Regions from separate parts of the Ruminococcus sp. OA3 genome, predicted to be linked through region 3. Evidence: riboswitches for the same ligand, from Rfam matches in the RefSeq annotation. Region 3 holds a riboswitch; each other region holds the start of a gene.

Region 1 (3,286 bases), 1.1 Mb from region 3:
ACAATTTCATCCTCTTGCATAACGTTCTCACTGGCTCCTGATACATCTATCGGCAAAGCAGTAACCAACATTAGCATAGTCAATAGCACCGCTAAACTCCTCATTTTCTTTTTCATGTGCGTTCTCCCTTATCACTTTTCATAAAATACTGTATACTATAAAAACAACTTAAAAAATTACATTTGCGTCAACATCTTCTGTCACATACGTGTAAATTAATTATGCTCTCCAAAATAATCCCTTACTTTTTCAAGGCATGCCTTTTTCTGACTTCCGCCATAAAACTTTTCCAATGTTACATATTTATTAACGATATCAAGCAATTCTTGAGAAAAGTTCTCATTCTGTTCTTTAATACAGTTACTTATATACTCAAACATTTCACGCGCATTCTCCAGGGTTTCTATTTTTCTTATAAAATTAGAATTTTTATCATCCGGCGAATCCTGAGTCTCATAAGAATTTTTTACACGTCCGCATAATAAACAGTTTGAAGAATCTAACGGGTTTTCTTTACCGCAAAGGCATATCCACCCAGTGTCTGACAGTGAGTAATCACATACAACGTCTTTCCCATATAATTTTTGTAACTTATCTAATTCATCCGGCAGAGTCATTATATTATATACAGGCTCCTGTGCCACGACCGCCATATTATCAAGTACACAACGCAGTATTTTAATTTTTAATGATTTCGTGCACCTTATAATGTCATCGTCAAAATAATACGAAAGATATTCAGTGGTGCATAAACGCCCATCATGATTAAAATCAATAAAATTATAATTACCAAGATCAACTATCTCATCAAATATTGTATTTGCGCAAATATTTAATTGGACGGCTGATAAAGAATCTTTTTTATAAGAAAAACCATGAACACGTAAGGTTTTATCAGACGAATTTATTTCAGCCTGATATGGGCGATACGGAATTTCCGTACCATAATTGCCTACCGGTATTACCGTTATTTCCTGTTCAATTTTCTTTGATGCAGTGGACATGATTTTTTCCAGTTTCACAGCAGTTCCGCTCACAATCGCTCCCATGATATCTGCCGAAAAAGAAGCATAGTCAATGTCTACGCCTATGATACCATCAGCTCCAGCTCTTGAAGCATTGTCCAGCATGACTTTCATTGCAATGTTTTTTGCGTTTTGTAATTTATTTGAATACATACTGCTATTGGAACCCAGAATGTCTGCAAAACCAGCTCCCAGGGAGCTAAGAAACCCTGTTCCAAGAGCAGCTTCTCCAGTATATATCCCTAGATATTTAGTTATTCGATACCCTTCGATATTAAATCCTGAAGTAATCAAAATATTATCCATAAAATGCATCCTCCCTCACATTTTCGCCCAAACAAAAAAGCACCCTCCATCAGAGAATGCTCACCTCATGCTGCAACTGGCTGTCGTATTTAATCGCTTAGACCCTGTAGTTTTGCGTCACAGGCTTTCACCTGTTTTTCTATTATAACCTACGTATCTTCGTCATTATTTTTTGATACGTGCTTGTTTTTAATGATTTTATTATATCATCTTTTGGTAAATTTGTCATAAATTCTGGAAATATTTTCATAAAAGCTATCAATTTCTTCCGCTATTGGTAATGAAATATTTTATACAAAACTCTATACCATTCATTCCCCTAAAACATCTATAATATTTTCTGAGCAATCAATTGTTTCTTGACGAAATAAATAGCAGTGTGGCAGCTGGAGCAAAAAAAACAGGCATACCAGATATCTATATCCGATATGCCCATCATCAATCAGTAATCTCAACTTTCCACTCCATCATCGCCTGATACACCTTATCCGGTATATCTCCTTTGTATTGTTCCGCTAAATCCTGAATTAGATCTTCCTTGTATTCTTTGTATCTGGCAAATGCCTTTTCCGCAGAATCAAACCTTCCCAGTTTTATACTTTGTCCCATAAATGCAACACAAGCCCGATATTTCTTTTTCTCTCTGTCGTAGCTAACCCCAATTGGCAAATCACCTCTGGCAGATTTCCCGTTGATAAATACCGTATTGATAATATGCGGCACAAAGCAGCAGGTCTCCGGGCTATACACCGTATTGCCTTTAAACAAAATATCTTTGTCCAAATCCAGTTGCTCATCGCCATATTTATGTTTCTCATGCCAACATTTAAAGTTGCTGAAATTCTTCCATTCCTCGCAGACCGTGCAACCTTTATACTGTGGTTGCCGTTGATGGAATTTTTCATTATAACAGCGGCTTAACATGTCATGCCACCGATGATACGCCTCAGAATCGCAGTCAACATTGTTACTTCCACGATAACCAATCCCACACATCACCGGTTCCATACATTTTTTACTCCATGTGTCCGGCTTGAATTTGATATCATTCATGACTTTGATAATAAACTCTTCTGAGTCCTCGCCATATTGATTGTAATGATTCTTTACGCTCCTGTACTGTTCCTTATTCAGCGGATACAGATTTTTATAGTAATTATTCACTTTGTCAAATCCTCGGTGCCATACGTAAACATTATTTTCAATATCCGGATTTACGACGAATTCCTGCACGACTGCTTTCGGTGCATATAAAATTTCCCTTTGGGTAGTCCATTTGCCGCCTGAAAACACATTTTTTCTGACCCCATATTTCAATACCTGATATTTATCATAGCTTCCCGGCAGTAACACATATTTTCCCTCATTCCTGAAATGAATACATCGCCCGTAATTGGACAGCCAATACCCGGGATAATCCATCAGCTTCACAAAGACCTCATCTTCACCAATCGGAACAATATCTGTTATGGTTAAATCCAATATTCGTTCTGGTTTTATTTCCTTATACTGCCTGTGTATGATAATATCAATGTTGTCGCTTAATTTGTTTTTGTTCATCGCCCGTTTTTCGTACCGGCATTTTCTGCATGTAGAGATACGATATGGCTTCCCATCCTTTGGTTTTATCAGCTCAAATCGATCAATCGGCAATTCCCTGTCACATGCCTTACATATTTTTGTTTCATCCATTTTGTTGATACATCTCCTTAATTTTTGCACAAAAAAAGAGGCAGCAGCAATCATGTACATACCGTCTCTGGTTCCCTGTTACGATTTAAAATACACCCCTGTATCAAATAAACAAAGGTATCAAAATTTAATATACCTTATTCCTCCTCATCATCTACCGGATCAAACTCTTCTCCGTCATTGATATGCTCAATAAAATGCTTTGTAAATTTAAACTTGTACGTCGTATGCTCCGGGATACGAATTCCCGCAGATATATCCGA
Region 2 (3,286 bases), 350 kb from region 3:
GTTAATGTCTTTGCCCCTGAAAATGAGGTATTCGTGGCATACTGAACCTGATATCCGGTAACCGCTGCATTTTTATTCCAGCCGATATTCATTTTGCCGGATGAGTTGTTCTTAACGCTCGAGATGAACGTCCCCTTTGGGTTGACCGTCACGGTGACTGCTTTCGTAGCCTTATTATAATTCGTTGTCGCTGCCGCAGTGATCGTAATCGTTGTTCTTCCAATACCTTTGATCGTAATCTTTCCTGTACCTGAGACCGTCGCGGTCTTCGTATTGCTGGAGGTAAAGCTTAATTTGCCGTCACCCTTTGTCTTCTTAGTTCCTGTAAAAAATGGTGCATTTCCAAAAACTTTTGTGTGGCTGGATGCGGTCAATGTCTGTGACGCTTTATTGATTGTAAAGCTTTTCGTGACTTTTCCACTGTAATTAGCTTTGAAAGTGATGATCACATTGTAGGTACCCGCATTTTTACAGCCTGGCGAATACGTAACGCTGTAGTTCGCGGGATGGATTACCTTTCCATCTGCGCCCTTTACGGTGACGGTCGGTTTCATTACCTTTCCATTATAAGTATATTTTGTAGCCGAAAGCGTGATCGTTTTCGGGTAGGAGAGGATTTGCGTTGCTGATCTACCACAGGCTGTACATTTTCTTATGATTTTACCACTTGCAGTGAGCGTTGCTTTTGTGAGCTTGTCGAACTTGTAGGTATGGCTGATGACAGGGATTTCTCGCTGCTCCTTTATGACGGTATTGCAGACGGAACAGTGGATTCCTTCGGTTTTTCCTGGTTGTGTGCAGGTCGGTAACACTGCCATGTCTTTTACTTCCGTGTGAGCTGCAAGGGGAATTTTTTCTTCACTGTTTTCTTTTATTGCATCACATACGCTGCAATGAATGCTTTGACTTCCGGTTTCTGTGCAGGTCGGTTCTTTATCTGCTACCCATTTATCATAAGTATGTACCTCTATAAAAATTTTTTGACTCTCGCCATTACAAGTCATAACCACTGTTGCACTGCCCTCTTTTATTCCAGTAACAACACCTCCTGCGTCAACAACTGCCACCTTATTACTGTTAATATTATCTTCAGATATTACACTGAAAGCCGGATTCAAGGCGCTCGCAGTTATATTCATACGGCTTGCTTTAATGCTTCCAACAACATAGCCATGTTCACCATCAAAAACACCTGACGACATCATGCTCCCATACTGGTATGCGTTGATGCTGTCGGTTACTGTTAACCTGGAACTCGCATATAATTGGCCATAAACATATATATTTCCATTTATTGTAGAGGATGAATCAACATATAGTTGGGCGTCTGATGCAACATATACATTTCCTGTTACTTCCTTATTTGACCAGTGTACTTCTCCACTAATATAAGTCCATCCTTCTGGTACCCCATCCTCTTTACATTCCCATTGACACTCATCTGCGTTATAACCATCAATTTCCAGTCTCTTTGTTTCACCAACTCCAATCTTCAAAACACTTCCGGAACGACTATCCAAAACTGGAACTGATGAAGTTTCCGGAACTTCCTCCACTTCTGACTCAACCTTCGGAAGCACAGTATCAACCACATCTTCTGACTCAGGAGTTTCTATAATCTCCTCATCTTCCTCCTGTTCCAGAATCATCTCTCCACCCGACACAACATCCTCACTGGCTCCTGATACATCCAGTGGCAAAGCAGTAACCAGCATTACCGCCGACAATAATACCGCAAGACTTCTCATTCTCTTCATTATACTTTTCCTCCCTCATTTCATCCAAACAAAAAAGCACCCCCATCAGAGAATGCTCACCTCGTGCTGCAACTGGCTGTCGTACTTAATCGCTTAGACCCTGTAGTTTTGCGTCACAGACTTCCGCCTGTTTGCCATGACTTCCACGTAACACCACAATTTCTGATACGTGTTAATATTAATAATTTAATTATATCATCTTTTGGCAAATTTGTCATGACTTCTATCAAGTGACTATGATATTTTCACTCATACTGCTGAGGCGTGATATTACAATTATTCCTTCACAAGTCCCAATGCCAGAAATATTGCGGGGATGCATAAAATCCAGGAGTGAATCACTGATATTTGTATAATAATTTCACCACCTATAAATCCTACTCCAATCCCAAAATTCAGAAAAAACAGCAAATAATAAATGACATATATTCCTATACCGGCATACAACATCACTCTATTTTTGTGCCCCAGTGTTACAACATTTTTTTTATTTAAAAACAGCAACAAAAACAACATCACGACAAATATTCCCACAACTCTTATGGTATTGCAATAGTAGAGGACATATGGTATATACCGTATACTTTGCAGCCGCGCTAAGTAAGGATATAGCAGCAGATCTAATACCATATATGCTACGGACAAAATTGCAGACATAACCAGTAATGCGTTCTTATTTTTATTCTCTGACTTCATAGCCACTCTCCTTAAATTGCTCTATAATCATTTTAATATAAAATTGCTGATCGCTTTAAATATAAATCACAGCTTTGCCTTTCATTACTCAAAATTCGGACAAAATAATTAACACCCCTGACTAAGCGATTCTTGCATTTACTGACGTCTAAAATCCACCTTCAAAAAGTATTTAATACGGCTGTATCAAAGTAAGCATATCAGATGCCTCATCCAATATGCCTACTTTTTAAATACAAATTAAGTAATATGTAAAGCATTATTATTTAATAATTAACATTACAGCTGATATAAACATATTTACCACCTATTGTTGCGTGAATAGTGGCGCCTAAGTAGTGCCCAATACCATATCCATATTTTCCCGCAGGCCATGAGGGTGTAACCGTTGTGGTCGAATTTGAAGATAACCCGATAGAACTATTTCTACTATTTGTTCCCAAAGCCTGACCGTAAGTCATTGACATTCCGGAAATAGAAGTTGAACCACTTCTTCTCGTCCAATTTCCAGTAGCTTTTGTAAGATTCGCATAGGTTCCATTATCTGTATAGGAAATTGTTACTGTGCCACGCCAGCCAGAAAAATCATCATAATTAGATTGCCCAGCACGAGCCATATCACTTTGGCTGCCGCCGACCTCAATAATAGTAGTTGTAACTGGTCTGCCTTCTGCATCAACCTCTGCTATTGATCTTGCATCATCAATTTCATATTGTTTTACTTCTCCAGTAGATAAATCTGTGATTTTTACAGTTGTAGTAATCTTTGAAGATGTATCTTGTGCAAACACAGGAATGCACATCATTTGTGTTACCATACACATTAATAATAA
Region 3 (3,286 bases):
TCTGTTTCATATGTCTGAATCAGGCGCAGGTCGGTGGTCAGCATGGTTGCGTATCCGGACTGCCGGCCCGCAATGGAGTTTGAAGTCATGGCAACCTCTCCTGGCACCAGCACCAGTGTACGCCGGTGAACCTGGTCGCGGATCCGCGGATAATAATATGCGTTTGCCCGTCCTGTGAGATAAACAGGGATCCACCGCAGGAGGGAATCAAAAGCATGATCAGCAGAGCTTACAGGGGGTGTGATGTGACAGAATTGAAAACCCTGCTGTACGAGTTTCAGACCCCAGTCCTGGAGGCTGCAAAGAAACTCCGGGTCTTCCGAAATCCATTCATCCGATTGATCGGCGAATAAAAAGACGGTGCACGGCTTATCCAGAGAAAGAAGGTGCCTTATGAGTGTACGCGCTGCCGCGCGTTTTCCTTCGCTGCCGAAGTAGAGTGCATTGTCAGTATTGATGTCGCAGGATTCGGGAAGAGAATCTGTGCTTCTGTTCTCCAGGGTAAGCGTTTCAAAGGTGCGCAGGAAATGCCCCACTTCATCTGAATCGCCCAGAAGCCAGTAATAGAGCAGGTCCGTAAGCTGATCACTTTTAACGGTGTGGGACAGACTGATGCCCAGCATTTCCGAGAGCGCCTGCCTCTGATATTTTGTGGTACAGCGTTTTGTGAAATAGAGTGCCATGATTTTCAGATATTCCCGGTTGCGTGGGACTCCTCTGGTTCCTGTGCGCAGACGGCTGATAAGGGAGGGATCGACCTGCAGTTCACGTGCCAGCATCCGGTTCGATGTTTGTGTCAGGTTCATCATAAATGTCAGTTTTTCATACAGCTGCATATAATCACCACCTTTTACATCCAGTATACACGAAAAATTTAAAATCCTCAATAGCAATGTCATTGTTAATGACACAAAAGTGTCAATGCCAAATTACCTATTTGCATTGATAATAAATAGGAGATGAAGTATCCTAAAATGAGAAATATAATATCCTGATTAGGTGCAGCAGATCATGCAGATGCAAGGTGAGTGATTTACCTGAGGGATCAGGTCAACAAAACGTTATTTAGTAAAAAGAGCAGGAACTGTCATTATCGTTGCCATATTGGAGAGGTATATTCAGAGTTGTATATATTTATATGAGGAGCACAGCTGTCGAGAGGCAGTGTCGCAAAGCTACAGGGGTTTCCCCTGCGGATGAGGTCCGCAGGAAAGCCAGCCAGTTGCATTTAGTAAAACCGGCTTTGTATGGCAAGGCCGGTTTTATAATTTATACAATGTAATTCAGAATGGGTGCACAGAAAAAAAGAAAGGCAGGGGTAAATCCAATGGAGAAGAAAAAGAAAAAAATCACGCCGGCCGCGGTGGCAGGTATCGTTCTGTGCGTGATCTTCATTCCAATTATCATCATAAATCTTGTGCTGATCATCAGCAGTTACATAAATCCGGGAGAACTTCCTGGAGTGTTTGGGATAAAGCCTGCGGTGGTGCTTTCCGGTTCAATGGAGCCGGACATAAAGCCCGGCGATCTGATTTTTATTCATGACATCGGTGCAGAAGATCTGAAAAAGGATGACGTTATCTGTTATCTGCTGTCGGGCAAGGCGGTCACTCACCGCATTGTGGATATCACCACGGGTGAGAACGGGAAAATTCAATATATCACACAGGGAGATGCAAACAATGCAGTAGACCAGGCGGCTGTCGACGAACAGCAGGTTCAGGGCGTCTGGAAAGGCGGGCGCGTCGGAGGAATGGGTGATGTTATTCTCTTTATGCAGTCCACCATCGGTATGATTCTCTTTATCATCTGTCCGCTGCTGCTCTTTTTCCTGTGGGACATCTGGCGCAGGCACCGCATGGATAAGGAGGAGTCTGCACGGACCGCTGAGCTGGAGGCAGAACTGGCTGCCCTGAAGTCCGGGAAAGAAGGTAATGACTGCACGGCGGATACCAAAGAACCATAAAGCAGTCTATTATGTATGCATTGGCCCAGGCTTCCGGGGCACAGCCGGGGGACAGCGGGCCATACAGAACCGGGTACGAAAGTGTGCCTGGGATATCAAGTGCCACAGGCACACGGGAACCCTGAGCAGGCTCAGCCACTGACGCCGGAGGGTTCTTAACAAGCACAGAAAGAGAGGAATAAGTTATGAAAAAAAGATCTTATGCAGCGCGTTTCGGTGCCATGGCACTGACACTGACCCTGGTGACCGCCTGTCTGCTGGGCGGAACGATGGCCCGGTATGTCACAGAAGTGAGCGGCAGCGCGACGGCTGCGGTTGCCGCCTGGAGCTTTAAGGCGAACGGGAAAGATGGAACAGAAAATTTTATGCTGGATTTAGGGGATACCCGAACAGCATACCAAACAGAGGACATTAAAGATAAGGTTATTGCCCCTGGAACCACTGGGAAATTTGATATTGCGATTGACGGTACCGGAAGTGAGGTGGGGATTGATTACAGTGTAGCGATTGCAGCTGCCGCTGGAACAACACTTCCAGACGACATGGTATTTTCTACAGAGGAAATTACAGCTGATAATGCAGGACAAAAATTAGCTGAATTTAAAATTGATGGTGGAAATATTCCATATAGTGATACTGCTGACGCTATGAAAAAGACCATTGAAGTTTATTGGTCATGGGCGTTTGATGCGGATAATACAAAGGATACAAATGACAACGAATTTGCCAATGAGGACTGGACACTGGAGATCACTGTAACCGGAAAACAGGCAACACCTGAAACACCAACAACCTGACCAGCCATTTATGCCGCCCCCTGTGCCGGGACGGACTCTTTGAGGGCTTTCAGCCCTCGGCAAAGGGGAGTGGAACACCGCGCCTTTTGCCATAGGCTGAAATACCAGCTTCCCGAGAAGGAGGAAACGCCATGGAACATCCAGGCAGTGATTATAGAAAGAGCGATAAAAGACAGAACGGGCGGCGTTTGCTGCCGCTGATTCTTCTTCTGCTCGTTTTGACATTTATTACTTCCAGTATCGTGGGTTTTATCCTGGGACGAAACACGGTCGAGGCGCCTCTTGGGCAGGTCATAGATACTGTACTGCTGTCTCCGGAGGATGAGCCTTTGCAGACAGTTCTCCACCTGTCCGGCAGGGTGATGTATTCTGATGGTTCGCCGGCAGCAGGGCACACACTGGAGCTGCACAGTGATCCGCTGAGAACAGTTTCCGCTGCCAATGGAGGATTTCTCTTTCCAAACGTGACCACAGGAGAGCATACCCTTTCCGTATTGAACAAAGACAGTACGGTGGCGGCACA

What was found. Region 3 has a riboswitch for cyclic di-GMP ahead of MCG98_RS04340 (signal peptidase I). Riboswitches for the same ligand answer to the same signal wherever they lie in the genome.
Region 1: linked by a shared signal. The riboswitch ahead of MCG98_RS09065 (YbjQ family protein) and the one ahead of MCG98_RS04340 (signal peptidase I) in region 3 are both predicted to bind cyclic di-GMP.
Region 2: linked by a shared signal. The riboswitch ahead of MCG98_RS05900 (Ig-like domain-containing protein) and the one ahead of MCG98_RS04340 (signal peptidase I) in region 3 are both predicted to bind cyclic di-GMP.

Annotation. Positions count from the first base shown of each region.
Region 1 covers NZ_JAKNTO010000001.1:1,995,754-1,999,039, reverse strand. Annotated here, with positions in the region: gene MCG98_RS09070 (leucine-rich repeat protein) at 1-116, opposite strand, end outside; gene MCG98_RS09065 (YbjQ family protein) at 216-1,331, opposite strand; cyclic di-GMP riboswitch class I at 1,400-1,482, opposite strand; gene MCG98_RS09060 (AP2 domain-containing protein) at 1,770-3,023, opposite strand; gene MCG98_RS09055 (HU family DNA-binding protein) at 3,178-3,286, opposite strand, start outside.
Region 2 covers NZ_JAKNTO010000001.1:1,282,870-1,286,155, reverse strand. Annotated here, with positions in the region: gene MCG98_RS05900 (Ig-like domain-containing protein) at 1-1,757, opposite strand, end outside; cyclic di-GMP riboswitch class I at 1,822-1,903, opposite strand; gene MCG98_RS05895 (hypothetical protein) at 2,034-2,453, opposite strand; gene MCG98_RS05890 (hypothetical protein) at 2,720-3,286, opposite strand, start outside.
Region 3 covers NZ_JAKNTO010000001.1:934,242-937,527, forward strand. Annotated here, with positions in the region: gene MCG98_RS04335 (hypothetical protein) at 1-836, opposite strand, end outside; cyclic di-GMP riboswitch class I at 1,135-1,230, shown strand; gene MCG98_RS04340 (signal peptidase I) at 1,328-1,966, shown strand; gene MCG98_RS04345 (hypothetical protein) at 2,152-2,763, shown strand; gene MCG98_RS04350 (carboxypeptidase-like regulatory domain-containing protein) at 2,895-3,286, shown strand, end outside.